One region of the Planococcus sp. FY231025 genome, then DNA from elsewhere that is predicted to be linked to it. Evidence: riboswitches for the same ligand, from Rfam matches in the RefSeq annotation. Region 1 holds a riboswitch; the other holds the start of a gene.
What was found. A riboswitch is a leader RNA that binds a small molecule or an ion and turns the genes downstream of it on or off. The one in region 1 is predicted to bind cyclic di-GMP.

Region 1 (7,267 bases):
AGGAAGCACCATCGAAAAAGAAGACAAAATTGCCGAATTCCCCATCCTGCCTGCTCAGCGGGAAAAGCTGCAAATGCTTCAAAAGGAACGCCAGGAAAGCATCAAAGGCATGGAACCGGCTAAGATCGAGATCCCTTCCATCGGTGTCGAAGCGGCCATTGAGCCGACCGGTATCCTTGAAAACGGAGAAATGGGCGTGCCTGAGGATGTCGACCAGGTAGGTTGGTTCGAGCCCGGTTTCAAAACCGGCGCCATAGGCAATTCGGTGCTTGCAGGCCATGTCGACAGCCTGACGGGTCCAGCCATCTTCTATGATTTAAAGAAAGTGAAGATCGGCGATGAAGTGGCCGTGACCGACGCCGACGGCCGCAAGATGGTTTTTGAAGTGAAGGAAATCACGAGCTATATCACGGACGAGGCACCGATCGAAGAAATTTTTGGAGCCTCCGACAAACGGATGATTAACCTGATCACCTGTACCGGCGACTTCAACCGTTCCATCGGCTCCCATGAAGAACGCCTTGTAGTTTCAGCCGAACTGATCTCCGATACCGACATGCAGCAACAACCGCCTGCCCCGCCGACGGATGTGGCCGCGACTTCATTTAACTTGTCATGGCACGCAGTACGTGATGACGCCATCATCGGCTACCGCGTCTATGAAGAAGACCTGACGACCGGTGAAAAGAAAAAAATCGCTACTGTCTCGCTTTTCGACCGCAAGAAGATCGAAATCGAAAACACTGCGGACAAGCGCTATTATGTCACGTCGGTCGATGTCGACTTGAACGAGTCCAAGAAGGCGGAAGCCCAGAAATCTGAATAAAAGATAAGATACCCTAATCCGATCTCTCCCGCAGAGATTTTGGATCAGGGTTTTATTCGCCTAATGCCTTTTTCTTACAGGAATACAGCAGCCACATAGCGAACCTACCGGAAGGGACTTTTGGCTGGAACACATTCTGAAGGAGCGATGAATATGAATAAAACCTGTTGCTTATGTATCCTGCTGTGCTGTCCGTTCCTTCTGGCGGCGTGCGCCTTGCCGTCCGGAACGCTTGCCGACCTGTATAAAGAAGATCTTGGGGACGTATCGGAAATTTCAATTGTCGACGGGCGGACAGGTGAAAAAACCAATATTGCTGATGCTCGCACGATTGAGGCATTTCTCGAAGACATGGAAGGCGTCACTTTCACCCCGCTCCAAGACCAGTCAGCCGGGGAAGGCTATATTTACTCGGTACACTTGTTTGAAGATGGGGATGAAACGCTCTCCTTCACATCTAACACTATAGGAGAACATTATTACGCCTCCGAACCCGATTTCCATGCCATCGTTGAAGGATATACAAAGTAAAATGGATGATGCCTGGCAACAAATGGAGACCGAAAATCTTTTCAAGCTGATCCATTTAGCAGAAGCCGTCCAACGAAAAATTATCAAAGAGCTTTAAAGCAAAAAAGCCAAACGATAGGACGAGATTTATCAAAGCCACTTCCCGGCTGAAAATAATCGATCTTGAAAATGATGCTGAAATTTTCAATGACACGATATAAGCTGGCCAACCGCCGCTTTCAAAGAGAATATGAGCTTTGCCAGTTCCGCTCAGTTCTCAAAAGCATACCAAGAGAGAAGACAGGTTCTCCCCAATGTCTTCTCTCTTTTTGTATTTAAGGAACTCTTACCCGTTAATCATATATAATTAATTTAAAATAGCAGAAAAACTTTTTAAGGTGACGGCAACAAAATTGCTTATCACTCATGAATGGCTTCTTCGTCCGGCCAGCTGGACCAGTTGAACAAGCTTTACGATGAATAAATTTTAAGATCGCAGATCTAGCTATAGCAGGTGCAATAATGCCGGGCATTGCATTAAAAACCAGGAGGAATTACGATGAGTCGAATGAATGTAATATTTGCAGGATTCATGCTCTTTTCTTTATTTTTCGGCGCGGGCAACCTGATCTTCCCTCCGCTTCTCGGGCTGGAATCGGGAAGCAATTTCGGACCGGCGATTGCGGGCTTTCTGATCACAGGGGTCTTATTGCCGTTCTTGGCCATTATGGCCGTGGCGATGTCGGACAATGGCCTGATTTCCATGGGGAGCCGGGTGCATCCCCTCTTCGGTCTGGTGTTTGCCATCATCATCTATCTCTCCATCGGCGCTTTCTACGGAATACCGAGAGCTTCCAATGTTGCCTATGAATTGGGATTTAAACAAGTTTTCAATATTGATGGCGGACTTGCGCTCGCTCTGTTCTCATTTGTGTTTTTCGGCATCACTTATTTTCTAAGCCTGAATCCTAAAAAAATCGTGGACCGGATCGGCCAATACCTGACGCCGCTTTTACTGCTTGTTTTAGCCACGCTAGTCATCCGGGCTTTTCTCACATTCGAGAACGTCTCTTCGCCTGCTGTCGGGAAGTTTGTTTCCGCCCCCTTGGCCAGCGGAATCTTGGAAGGTTATTTCACGATGGATGCAGTCGCAGCCCTGGCGTTCGGAATCGTGGTAATCAATGCCTTGAAAGATAAGGGAGCATCATCCAAAAAAGAGCTGGTCCAAGGCACATTGGGAGCCGCTCTCATAGCGGGCCTGGGATTGGCCGTTGTTTACTTTTCACTCGGCTGGATCGGCCGGGTTATTCCAAAGGGGAACGGATTCGAAAACGGAGCGGAAATCCTGACGGCAGCAGCCAGTCTCTTGTTCGCTGGCGGTGGAGGCCTCCTATTCGGTTTGATCGTTATCCTCGCCTGCCTCACGACAGCGATCGGTCTGATCAATGCCTGCTCCAGATTTTTCAACGAAATTTATCCAAGGATAACCTATACCGGCTATGTCGCTATTTTCTCCGTAATCGGCTTGTTGGTGTCCAATCTGGGCTTGAATTCCATTCTGGAGCTGGCCGTTCCTTTATTGGTGTTTATTTATCCGATTGCGATTGTCTTGATTATCCTCTCCTTATTCGAGCATATCGGCGGAAAAAGCCGGATGATGTACCGGTTCTCAGTAGTGGTAACGTCTATTTATGCATTTCATCAGGTTCTGGACAGCCTCGGCTATCGATTTGACTCGGTAAACAAATGGCTCAGTTGGGCCCCGTTTTTTGCCCAGGGACTGGGGTGGGTCCTGCCAGCGTTTCTAGCAGCGCTGATTGGCTATGGGATTGATAAGTTCAGGGGCAGGTCCGGTGATGAAATGAAAGGGCATTCATCGCTGTAACTTCCCTGTCTTCTTCAACCCATAATAAAAAACCAGCCGGTTAAGGCTGGTTTTCATCATTTCCCTTAGTTCTGCCGGCAAGCATCAAGCCCTATACATTCCATAGACGATAAAAAGGGCAGCCGAATCGGCTGCCCTTTCAAACCTTTAGAATTACCTCTTAATTACTCGTTTTCAGACTCTGATGTTTCATCTTCTTCTTTTTCGTCTTCATCATCTTGCTCTTCAACTTCAAGCTTCAGTTTCTCGCCATTTGAAAACTTCACTTTGACTTCCAGTTCTTTCACTTCTTGCCCGAAGGAAGCAAGAACCACAGCTTCCAGTTGTTCTTTCGCCATGTCCGGGGACAGGTTCCACTGTGTCAGATAACCCTTGATAAACGTCAAAGCTTCACTGCCTTGGTATTCGATCTTTTCATCGTCGCTCTTACTTTCAAACTTCACTTTTTCTTTTCCTTTTTTATTGGAGTAAGCAAGTTCAAGCTTCGTGCCGTCTGCCAGTTCTGCTTCGGCCTTCACTTCCTGAATGCCCGGCAGCAGGCTTTCTCCTGCAGTCTCTGTATAAATGGACGCTTCCACGACAACGCCGTTCTCTACATACAATTCCACCGTATCGCCAATCCGGATTTGATCAGCTGTCAGGAAACGCGTCTGGAATTGGACCAGCAGGTCTTTTGCAATCTGGTACACTTTCTCTTCGCCATTAAAGTTTTTGACGGTGATTGAGCCTATCCCATTAATGAATTCGATTTTCGTTACCGCTCCGTTGACAGTCAAAGCCCCTTCTTCTTCAAGCAAAGTGCCATACGTGCGATCGAGGACGGCAGCCATTTGGGCTCTTGTGATATTATGTCCCGGATTGAAGAACCCTTCCAAAGTGCCGGCAAAAATTTCATATTCTGCAGCTACGTTGACGAACCCAGCTTCTTCCGAAGACATTTCATCGGCATCTTTGAACTCAGGTGTTTCCTGTGCCGCTTCTTCCGCCTCTTCAACCAATCCTAGCGCTTTCACCAAAAGTTCTGAGACCCAGACCCGGGTCGCCGGCTTGTTCGCTGAAAACACCTTTTCATCTGCTGAAAGCAAGCCGTTTTCAAGGGCAACAGACAAATACCCATAGTACTTCGGATTGATCGAACTCGCATCCTTAAAAGGTAAAGTTGTCACCTTCTTTTTCAATGCCTCGTCTTCCAATCCCGTTAACCGAACAACCGTGATGATCGACTGGATTCTTGAAACCGGAGCATACGGCTCAAACAAGCCGTCGCTATGGCCCAGGAAAATCTCTTTCGACTTCATACGGCCGATGGAATCCTTCACCCATGTCATTTCTGCCGTATCCTTGAAAGTGATTTCGACACCTTTTCTGTTATCTTTTGCTGCGTATACGCCGCTTGAGATTGATGTGGACAATAGCAGCGCAGACAACGTTACTGCAAACACCTTTTTTCTAACCATTCCTTTTCCTCCTCTATTTTCCCTTCTGATCCCCAAGGAAAAGGAAAACCCTTCTCTTTGGCAACCCGGCGGCCATAGCCATGCCTTAGGCCCGTGGCTTTGCGTCCTTATTTTTCAATAAGTTTGCCTTTCTCAATGAAGCGGGTTTCTTCATTTATCTCAATCATAAAGGCGAAGAGGTTTTTAAAGTATAGATATTAATATCTGTTTTTAATTTAATTATTGTTAAAAATAGTAATTAAATACATTTTATTCACCAGTAATTCCTTCAGCTTCGTTCTGTTGTATTGCCTGATAATTAGCAGCTGTACTCAGGCAAATTTTTCTCATCAGATTTTATGCGCCTTCCGTTTAGCTAGCTTGCTCATTAAGGATAGATAAGCCGTTTGGGTCGTTCCCTTTATACATTTGCACCAATTCCAAAATGGAAAGTTTAAGCAGGATTCCCCTCGTTTGCATTTTTCATCCTTCCTCTCTTGTGTTATAATTTATTTAGCCTACTAAATAAATTTCCGGCAAGGGGCTAAGCTTTTGAGAATAAATCTATTTGATAAAGTTCCATCGCCCTGCTTCAATCATGCAAGTTTCCTTTGCAGTTTAGGAAGAAGGCAATGTAAATGTACTAAGGACACCTATTGGCACCTTAGAAAGGAGCAGACACATTTAAAGTTTGCAGATAGAACTACTATATAAATAAATTCACATGAGGAGGAAAAGTTATGAAATTTGGAATTATAGGGGCAGGCCCCATTGGAGCAAGCATTTCGAAAAAATTAGTTGAAAATGGACACGAGGTCAAAATTGCCGATGCCCGGGACATTAAACATCTGGAAAGCAAGGACATTGCGGGAACACCTGTGAATGCAGAAGAAGTTATCGCCGACATCGATATCCTTTTACTTTCTCTCCCCCTTCATGTCATGCCGAGCATTCGTCCTATCGTCGATCAGGTTGGGGAGGACGTCACCATTGCAGACACATCCAATTATTATCCATTCAGAGACAATAAAATCGATGAAATTGAGAACGGAATGGTTGAAAGCGTTTGGGTTTCAAACCAGATAGGAAGACCGGTCATCAAAGCATTCAGCAATCAGTTAGCTTATACGTTAGAAAATAAAGGCACTCCCGAAGGCACGGCTGGCCGCATTGCCATGGCAATTGCCGGTGATGACCCCGCACAAAAGCAATTGATGATCGATGTCGTGAATGAACTTGGCTTCGACGCAGTGGATGGCGGCTCGTTGAGTGATTCCTGGAGAGAGCAGCCGGGAACCCCTGCCTACTGCACCGAACTGACAAAAGAAGAACTCATCGAAGCCTTGAATAAGGCCGATAAAGAAAAAGCACCCATTCAGCGGGATAAGGTCATGGAGAAGTTTTCAGCTGGAATGACACATGAAGATATTGTGAGAATTAACCGGGAGACCTATAATTCTTAATTCTAGAACCCCTGCTGTTCATGGCTATGAAAAATTTTTATGCATCCGTAAAAAGGAAAAAAAATGAAGCTCAGTAGTTATCTTTTAAGCTACTGAGCTTCATTTTTTGTGTTTTTCATTTAGCCAACTGCTTCTCATACCGTGTGAAAGGTTTCTTAATTGGCTTAATCCAGCATATTTAATATGTCACAGACTCTATTTCTTCTTAAGTAAGCTGCATTTCTAACTATTAACGAGTACGTCCGTTTCTATAGTATTAATGAGGCGAATTGATCACTTCGCGCCGCACTGTGACCCGGCGGATAAAGAATCCCATGATCAGGCCGATGATCGCGACCCCTACTGTAAACAGAAAGACGTTTTGCAATCCTGAAGCCATCGCATTGGCAACTTCAGCCGGCCGGGTCGGTGCAGAGGATCCATGTAAATAGTTTTCCATACCGCCTGTCAAAATGCTGACAGCTACTGCTGTCCCGATTGCACCAATAACCTGTTGCAATGTGTTCATGACCGCCGTGCCGTGCGGATATAATTCAGGGGGCAGCTGATTCAAGCCGTTCGTTTGAGACGGCATCCAAATCATTGCGATCCCTACCATCAGGCCAATGTGCAGCGCTACGATAAACGCCACTGAAGAAGCAGTGGTGAGCGTGCTGAAAAACCATAACATTGTCGTGACGACGATAAGACCCGGAATGACGAGCCATTTCGGTCCGAATTTATCAAATAACCGTCCAATAATGGGCGAGAGAAGCCCGTTCAACGCACTACCAGGCAATAGCATAAGCCCGGCAATAAAGACAGACAATCCGGCACCTGTCTGCAGGAACATCGGCAGAATGATCATGCTCGACATAATAATCAACATAGACATCATCACCAGAAGCAGCCCGATTACGTACATCGGAAATTTGAAAACCCTCAGGTCCAGCATCGGATCGTTCATCGAATTCTGGCGCAGCACGAAGAAGAACAAAGCAACCAGCCCAATGATGATGGACGTGACAACGACCATGCTGCCCCATCCCGCCTCTCCTTCACCGGCCTTACTGAATCCGAAGACCACTCCTCCAAAACCTGCAGTTGACAGCAGGACTGACAGCAGATCGATCCGCGGTTTCGTCACTTCGGTGACGTTTTCCAGATA
Region 2 (7,267 bases), on a different contig from region 1:
AAACGGGAAGATTTGCAAGTGGTGCGCTCGTTCAAGCTGCGTGGCGCTTATAACTTCATCCGCAGTCTGACGCTCGAAGAACGGAAAAAAGGAATCGTTTGTGCGAGCGCCGGCAACCATGCCCAAGGTGTTGCGTATTCTTGCTTTGCGCTGGGAATCGAAGGGAAGATTTTCATGCCGCTGACCACGCCTAGCCAAAAAGTTTCCCAAGTAAAGCGCTTTGGCGGCGAGTATGTATCGGTGGTGCTCACAGGTGACACGTTCGATGATTCCTATACAGCGGCTATGGAATACTGTACAGCCGAGGAAAAGGTCTTTGTCCATCCGTTTGACAACAAACTGGTTGTTGCCGGCCAAGGCACCGTTGCCGTGGAGATCTTGAACGACATGCAGGAGCCTGCGGATTATGTGTTTTGTGCGATCGGCGGCGGCGGATTGGCGTCCGGCATCGGAACGTATTTAAAAGGAATCAGCCCTTCTACGAAACTGATCGGCGTGGAGCCGGCGGGAGCTGCCTCTATGAAGGCATCGCTCGACCATGGCAAAGTGACCCGGCTCGATTCGATTGATACATTTGTAGATGGCGCAGCTGTCAAGCAGGTCGGTGAGTTGCCGGTGGAGATCTGCAGTGGCGTTTTAGATGATATCGCCCTTGTGCCAGAAGGGAAAGTTTGCACGACCATTCTTCAATTGTATAACGAAAATGCGATTGTCGCGGAACCGGCGGGGGCATTGTCGGTGGCCGCGCTGGATTTCTATCAGGAAGAAATCAAAAGGAAAAACGTAGTCTGTGTCATCAGCGGCGGCAACAATGATATCGAGCGGATGCAGGAAATCAAAGAGAAATCGCTGATCTATGAAGGACTGAAGCATTACTTCATCGTCACCTTTCCCCAGCGTGCCGGCGCGTTGCGCAAATTTATGGACCAGGTGTTGGGGGAGCAGGACGATATCACGCATTTCGAATACACCAAACGGACCAACCGCGAAGCCGGCCCTGTTATCGTGGGGATCGAACTGAAGTGCCGGGAAGACTATGCGCCCCTTTTAAAACGGATGAATGAAAACGGATTTCCGTATAAGGAAATCAATAATGACCCAACGTTGTTCAACTTGCTGATTTGAAAGTAAGTCATCTTCAAGTGATAGTGATATAGCATATGATTTGAACAAAAGGCATTTCCGGCTCCTTAGAGGGGTTCAGGAAATACCTTTCTTTATGTTCTGTTCCAATGCTCCCTTACACCTGCTTCAAGTTTTCTTCATATTTTTTAAGGAATTTCTTAATTCAAGTTTAAAGTATCTTTCCCAAGGGAAACATTTCATATACTGAAATATTATAGGGGGAAAGAAGTTGAATCGTTTTTTACAAGGAGTCGCTGATTTCTCGGCATGGTTATGGGGCATCCCGCTCATCACGATGTTGCTGTTATCAGGTCTTTACATGACATTTAAACTTGGATTTTTTCAATTCCGTTATTTTGGCTATATCGTCGGACAGACGTTCGGCAGTGTGTTCAAGAAACCGAAAGGGGAGGGGACGGTTACGCCGTTTCAGGCGCTGACGTCTGCTCTTTCTTCCACGATTGGCGCAGCGAATATTGTCGGTGTGCCGGCGGCGATCATGTTCGGCGGGCCCGGCGCGGTGTTCTGGATGTGGGTCATTGCGCTGATCGGCATGGCGCTCAAATTCGCTGAAAGCGTACTCGCTGTTGAATACCGCGAGAAAAATGCCAAAGGGGAGTTTGTCGGCGGGCCGATGTATTACATGACAAAGGGCTTGAACTTGAAATGGCTTGGCGTCTGGTTTTCATTCGCGTTGATGATCGAATTGATTCCGAGCATCATGGTGCAGGGGAATTCCATCGCCCGCACGGTGGAAACGACATTCGCGATTCCTGCCCTTTGGACGGGCATTGCAACCGCTGTGCTGATTTCAGTTGTCGTCTTCGGCGGCATCCAGCGGATCGGCAAGGTGACGGAGATTTTCGTTCCGTTCATGGCGTTGTTCTATGTCGGTGGCGCAGTCGTAATTCTCGTGATGAACGTCAGCGCAGTGCCGGAATTCTTCAAGCTGATTTTCAGCAACGCCTTTTCTCCGGCGCCTGTCATGGGCGGATTTGCCGGTGCAGCGATTGTCGAAGTGATCCGCTGGGGCTTTGCCCGCGGACTTTATTCCAATGAGGCAGGGCTTGGGACAGCACCGATTGCCCACGCAGCGGCCATGACAGACCATCCCGTGAGACAAGGGTTCTGGGCCGTCATCGGCGTGGTCGTCGATACGCTGATTGTCTGTACTGCGACCGCTTTTGTGATTTTGTCATCTGGTGTTTGGACGGGCGAAGGGGCAATGGACAATTCGTCTGCGTTGACGAGCCTGGCATTTGAATCCTATTTCGGTGAATTCGGTGCAATTCTTGTCACCATCGCCTTGATATTCTTTGTCCTCTCAACGATCCTGGTCGTTGTGTTCTACGGTGCCAAGCAGGCAGAGTTCCTGTTCGGCACAAAAGCTTCTCACGGCATGCAGGTGGTTTATATCCTTGCTGTCATCTTCGGAGCTGTCGGTGCAGCCGAAGTGATTTGGGGCTTCCTCGACATCATGCTCGCGGCGATCCTCATTCCGAACGTCATCGCCATCCTGCTGCTGAGCGGGAAAGTGAAGGCGCTGACGACCGAGTTTTTCACATCGGAAGAGTATTATAAGAAAGACCAGAAAAAGAAGAGACGGAAAAAAGCGAGAAAAGCAGCGAGAGAGGGTTATGAATATTAACGCGATCCCAGCTGAATAAAAAGTATGAAAGCCTTGAACTCCCGAGTAGGAGGGTTCAAGGCTTATTTTGTGTCAGGAACCTGAGAGATTCATCGTTTTCGGATGAGTGCGAGGAGGGGAGCGGTTTCCATCGGAAAATAGCGCTGCTGATGGAAGGGGGGGACATGACAGTGTCTCTTCCCGTTTAAGGCTCGATTTAAAAGGCATTTTATGAGCATGTTTCCAGTCGGTTAGGGAATAAGAAAAGAAGAGGATGCATCGTAGCTATGCAGACAATTCGATTGTGGAAAGAGGGATAGGATGGATTTAAATACACAAGCGATTGAAGATTTGGTTAGTGCGGAGGAGTTAAGCGCAGTGAAGGAGTACTTCGAAACCAATGAGTCTGGAATACTGAATGAACTTGCTGAAATCGATCAGCACATCGCATTACGTCCTTTAGCGATCATCTTCGAGGAGCCGGACGGAGAACTCCAGAAGCGTTACCAAGCGATGAGTTTTTCGAAAGAGGCCAAAGAAGATGGAAGTGAAGGAGTAGTTGTTGAGCTGGTAAAATAAGTAGAGTGAAGAGCGTCCGTTGGGACGCTCTTTCTTATTTGCTATAATATGGAATAAAAGAGGTGAGTGTAGATGAAGAATAAACTGCTAACCTGGTTTTTAGTCATTTCATTAATGGCTAACGGGTGGTTTCTCTATAAGTGGCAGAAGGCGGAGGATATATATGAAGGGAAATTGGCTGCTAACCTTGAACAAACTACCCGTAATGCCGGATTTATGATGGGGGTGAGTCCGGCACAGATTTCAGCTGACCCTACATATATTAAGCTTAAACTGGAGGCGCTATCAGATGCCTTCGCAGCCGCTTCTGATATGTCGCATCCCGAGATGGACGTTTCGGTTGAGGAAACCGACTTCCAGTATTTTTGGGGCGCCCATCTCATCCTTGAACGGAACTACTTGCCGATCATTGAAAAGCTGCAGTATACGGATCAACCTCTTTCTATAGATGATCAAGAAAAACTGATGCAGCTTAAAACTAGTTTATTCGAATCCGGTTTGATTGGTGAATATGAACATCCAAGCGCCACGGATTCCTATATGCGGGCGGTTAAAGAATTCCTGAGGTTAGAAGGCGCCCTTACTGATGATGGGAATCTTAAACTATAAGCGAGCTGCTTCCTTCATGGGTAACAAAGAAGAACTCTAAACTAGAAAAAAGGGAGAATTGTTTGCGTGCCTGGCACGCAAACAATTCTCATTATTAAACAAAATTTTAAAATGAAATAAAAGGAAATAAAAAAGGTCTTAAAACCTATTCTACTTTTACCTTCTCGGAGTAAAATAGAATTAGTGAAAGAAAGGTTTTTCTAGATGCCGAAAGCAAGGGCAACGTAAACGCCATTCTTCATTTCAATAAAGGCAAAGCTTTCGAAAGAAAGTGACGCAAAGTCTCAGGCCTAAAGCCTTGTGCTACGGCGGCTGGACTGCTGAAGAATGATGAATGAAAACTTTCCCGGTTGATTTCTTAATTCTTCTGATTCAAATACAAATTTGATTTGGGAGGTTTTATTTTGGTTAAGGGTAAAAAGAAGATGCAGCGTTATTTCGCGGTGGGGTTGGTGTCGACGGTAACTGCGTTCGGTTTGGGCTCGACCCTCGTTTTCGCAGACGGGCACGAGGCAGAAGAGCAGGAAGCAGTAGAGACTGAAGGGATTGAAACGCCTGACGAAGTTGAAACGGACGAACCTGCCCAGCTGCCGGGGGACTGGTTCTATTTTATTAAAAAGCTGCAAGAGAATGTGCAGCTTGCGTTGACGTTCGATGACGTGAAGGAAGCTGAACTCTTTGCTTCATTTGTGGAAGAGCGGATTCAAGAAGCCGAGGCTTTGTTTGCCCAAGGCGAAGTAGAGCTCGCAGTTGAAACGCTGGAACGGGCGATTGCCCAGCAAGAGGAAGCGTTAAAGGCGTATGAAGAGGCAGCACCAGAAGAATCAGCTGCTGATGAAGAAAGCGCAGAAGATGAGGCTGGTGATGAGCCGGCAGATCCAGAGGCAGAAGAAGGCGAAGCTGCTGAGGAATCCGAGGAGGCACCGGTCGACGAAAACCGTGCGGCATTGGAAGCAAAATTCAGTTCCAACCTTCTGGCATTGCAAGCTGCACTCGAGAAAGTGGAGAATCCGCAGGCCAAAGAAGCACTGGCGAAAAATGTGGTGAAGGCCCAGGAACGCTTGGAACGTAAAATTGATAAGAAATTGGCGAAGCTTGAAGAATCTGACGGAGAAGAAGCTCCAGAGGAAGAAGAAGCGACAGAGGAAGAAACAACTGAAACAGAAACAGAAACAGGAGATGTCATCACAGAAGGCCCTGAGGAAGAAGCTGCCGATTCGGCCGAGCCGGAGGTAGTAAAAACAGAAGAAGGTGAAAGCTTCTCGGTAATGGGCACAGCTACAAAGAAAAATGTATCCGCTGAAAAACCAGCACAACCCATTGTAAAAAATGAGACAACGAAGAAAGCAGAGCCGAAAGCAGCTCCGCCAGTGAAAAAGGCAGAACCAAAAGCGGCTCCACCAGTAAAGAAGGCGGAACCGAAAGCCGCTCCACCGGTGAAGAAAGCGGAACCGAAAGCGGCTCCTCCGGTGAAGAAAGCAGAACCGAAAGCGGCAGCGCCAGTGAAGAAAGCAGAACCGAAAGCCGCTCCGCCTGAGAAGAAAGCAGAACCGAAGGCAGCTCCGCCGGTGAAGCAAGCAGAACCGAAAGCCGCTCAACCCGAAAAGAAAGCAGAGCCAAAAGCAGGTAAACCCGAGAAGCAAGAGTCACAGGACAAAGGGAAAAGTCCTAAGGATTGATTGAGGGTTTGTAAGACGAAAAATTCAATTGATAGAACATGCAGCCCTTAGCCGGGAAACCGGCTAGAGGGCTTTTTCTTTGTTGGCGCATGTAATCCAATGTTCGAAAATTTGCTGGCATAGAGTCAGGCTCTCCTGCTGGTGCTCACTTTATTTATTTTAGGTAGAAAAAAATTAACTTCCTTTTAACCTTGTTTCTATAGATTGAAAATTAAAGGGAAAGTTTTCCTATTTATTTCGGCTCGGAAAATTAAATAGGACAAGAGAAGCTTTTGGTGTGGTCGCAGATTGGTAGAAACAAGAAAGCCGGCAGAAGAAATCGGTATGTTATCAAGACACTTTTCAGAGGAGACGGGGCCATGAAGGACTTATATTTCGAAGAGAATTACGGGAAATTGTATGAAGCGATGGAAGGCGGGGAAACGGTGGTTTTCGATTTTTCACACCCTGCTGGACGGATCAGGCATCTGTTCATCAAACGGGAAATTCCATATCCGCTGCAGGGCGGCCCCTATTATGACCTGGTGACGCCATACGGGTACGGCGGACCTTTGATTCTCTATGCGGAAGCAGAGCGCAAGAATGAGTTGGTGGCAGAGTTCGAGCAGGCCTTTCAGTCGTATTGCAAGGAGAATAAAGTGGTCAGCGAATTTGTCCGTTTTCATCCGCTCGTTGAAAATGCGACGGATTTTACGGGGGGTTATGAAGTGGTTTTTTACCGGCATACGATCATAACGAATTTGGCAGCCTTTGAAGATCCGATCCAGCAGGAATACTCCAGCTCGTGCCGAAGAGATATCCGGCATGCGCTGAAGGCCGGCGTGGACTACCGAATCGTCCAAAAACCTGAGAGCCTGGCGCTGTTCAAGACCCTTTACTATTCCACGATGCAGCGCAATGAAGCAACCCGGTACTACTATTTCGACGATGCGTATTTTTCCAAGTGCTTGGAGCTGTTCAAAGAGAACCTTGTCCTGGTGGAAGTGTGGTACGAAGGACAAGTGATTGGCATGAGTTTGAATTTTACCAGTGGCAAGATTCTTCATGCCCATTTGACCGGAACGTTGAAGGAATTCCATCATTTATTTCCTGCGTTGATCCTGCAATATGGCTTGGCTGTGTGGGGGAAAGCGAACGGCTTTGCATTGGTCCATCATGGAGGTGGACGGACCAACCTGCCGGACGATACATTGTATTTGTTCAAAAAGAAGTTCGGCAGACAAGCGGAAGGTGAATTTTTTGTTGGCAAGAAAATCTGGAACGCGGATGTGTATGGGGCGTTATGTGAAGCGACGGGGAAGCTGGGAGATCAAGCATTTTTCCCGGCGTACCGGGCGGAAATAGAAGAGAAATCGCACACAGTGTAGCAGGGGAAGAATCTTATTTATGACATGCGTGTTTCTCGTACTTATAGGATATAAAATCACCTGAGCAGCTTGTTGACCGATAAAAGCCGTCTGGAATGAAGCATTCCAGACGGCTTTGCCATTTTCTTAATCGGCTAACTTCGCTTAATCGCTGTGTCCCATGCCTTGGCCTTCCATGCCCATGCCTTGACCTTTCATGCCCATGCCTTGGCCTTCCATGCCCATGCCTTGGCCTTTCATTCCCATCCCTCGGCCTTTCATCTTCATCCCTTGCCCTTTGG

Region 2: it holds a riboswitch for cyclic di-GMP, as region 1 does, so the genes downstream of both, ACTL32_RS01150 (DUF5667 domain-containing protein) here and ACTL32_RS05630 (S-layer homology domain-containing protein) in region 1, are expected to answer to the same signal.

What each region holds. Positions count from the first base shown of each region.
Region 1 is NZ_JBQJJG010000004.1:481,410-488,676, reverse strand. Features, by position in the region: gene ACTL32_RS05645 (sortase domain-containing protein) at 1-826, shown strand, start outside; gene ACTL32_RS05640 (hypothetical protein) at 980-1,357, shown strand; gene brnQ (branched-chain amino acid transport system II carrier protein) at 1,896-3,221, shown strand; gene ACTL32_RS05630 (S-layer homology domain-containing protein) at 3,386-4,678, opposite strand; cyclic di-GMP riboswitch class I at 4,735-4,816, opposite strand; gene ACTL32_RS05625 (NADPH-dependent F420 reductase) at 5,398-6,120, shown strand; gene ACTL32_RS05620 (DHA2 family efflux MFS transporter permease subunit) at 6,377-7,267, opposite strand, start outside.
Region 2 is NZ_JBQJJG010000001.1:260,602-267,868, forward strand. Features, by position in the region: gene ilvA (threonine ammonia-lyase IlvA) at 1-1,125, shown strand, start outside; gene ACTL32_RS01135 (alanine/glycine:cation symporter family protein) at 1,355-2,773, shown strand; gene ACTL32_RS01140 (hypothetical protein) at 3,074-3,331, shown strand; gene ACTL32_RS01145 (hypothetical protein) at 3,404-3,940, shown strand; cyclic di-GMP riboswitch class I at 4,182-4,265, shown strand; gene ACTL32_RS01150 (DUF5667 domain-containing protein) at 4,345-5,619, shown strand; gene ACTL32_RS01155 (GNAT family N-acetyltransferase) at 5,979-6,986, shown strand; gene ACTL32_RS01160 (spore germination protein GerW family protein) at 7,131-7,267, opposite strand, start outside.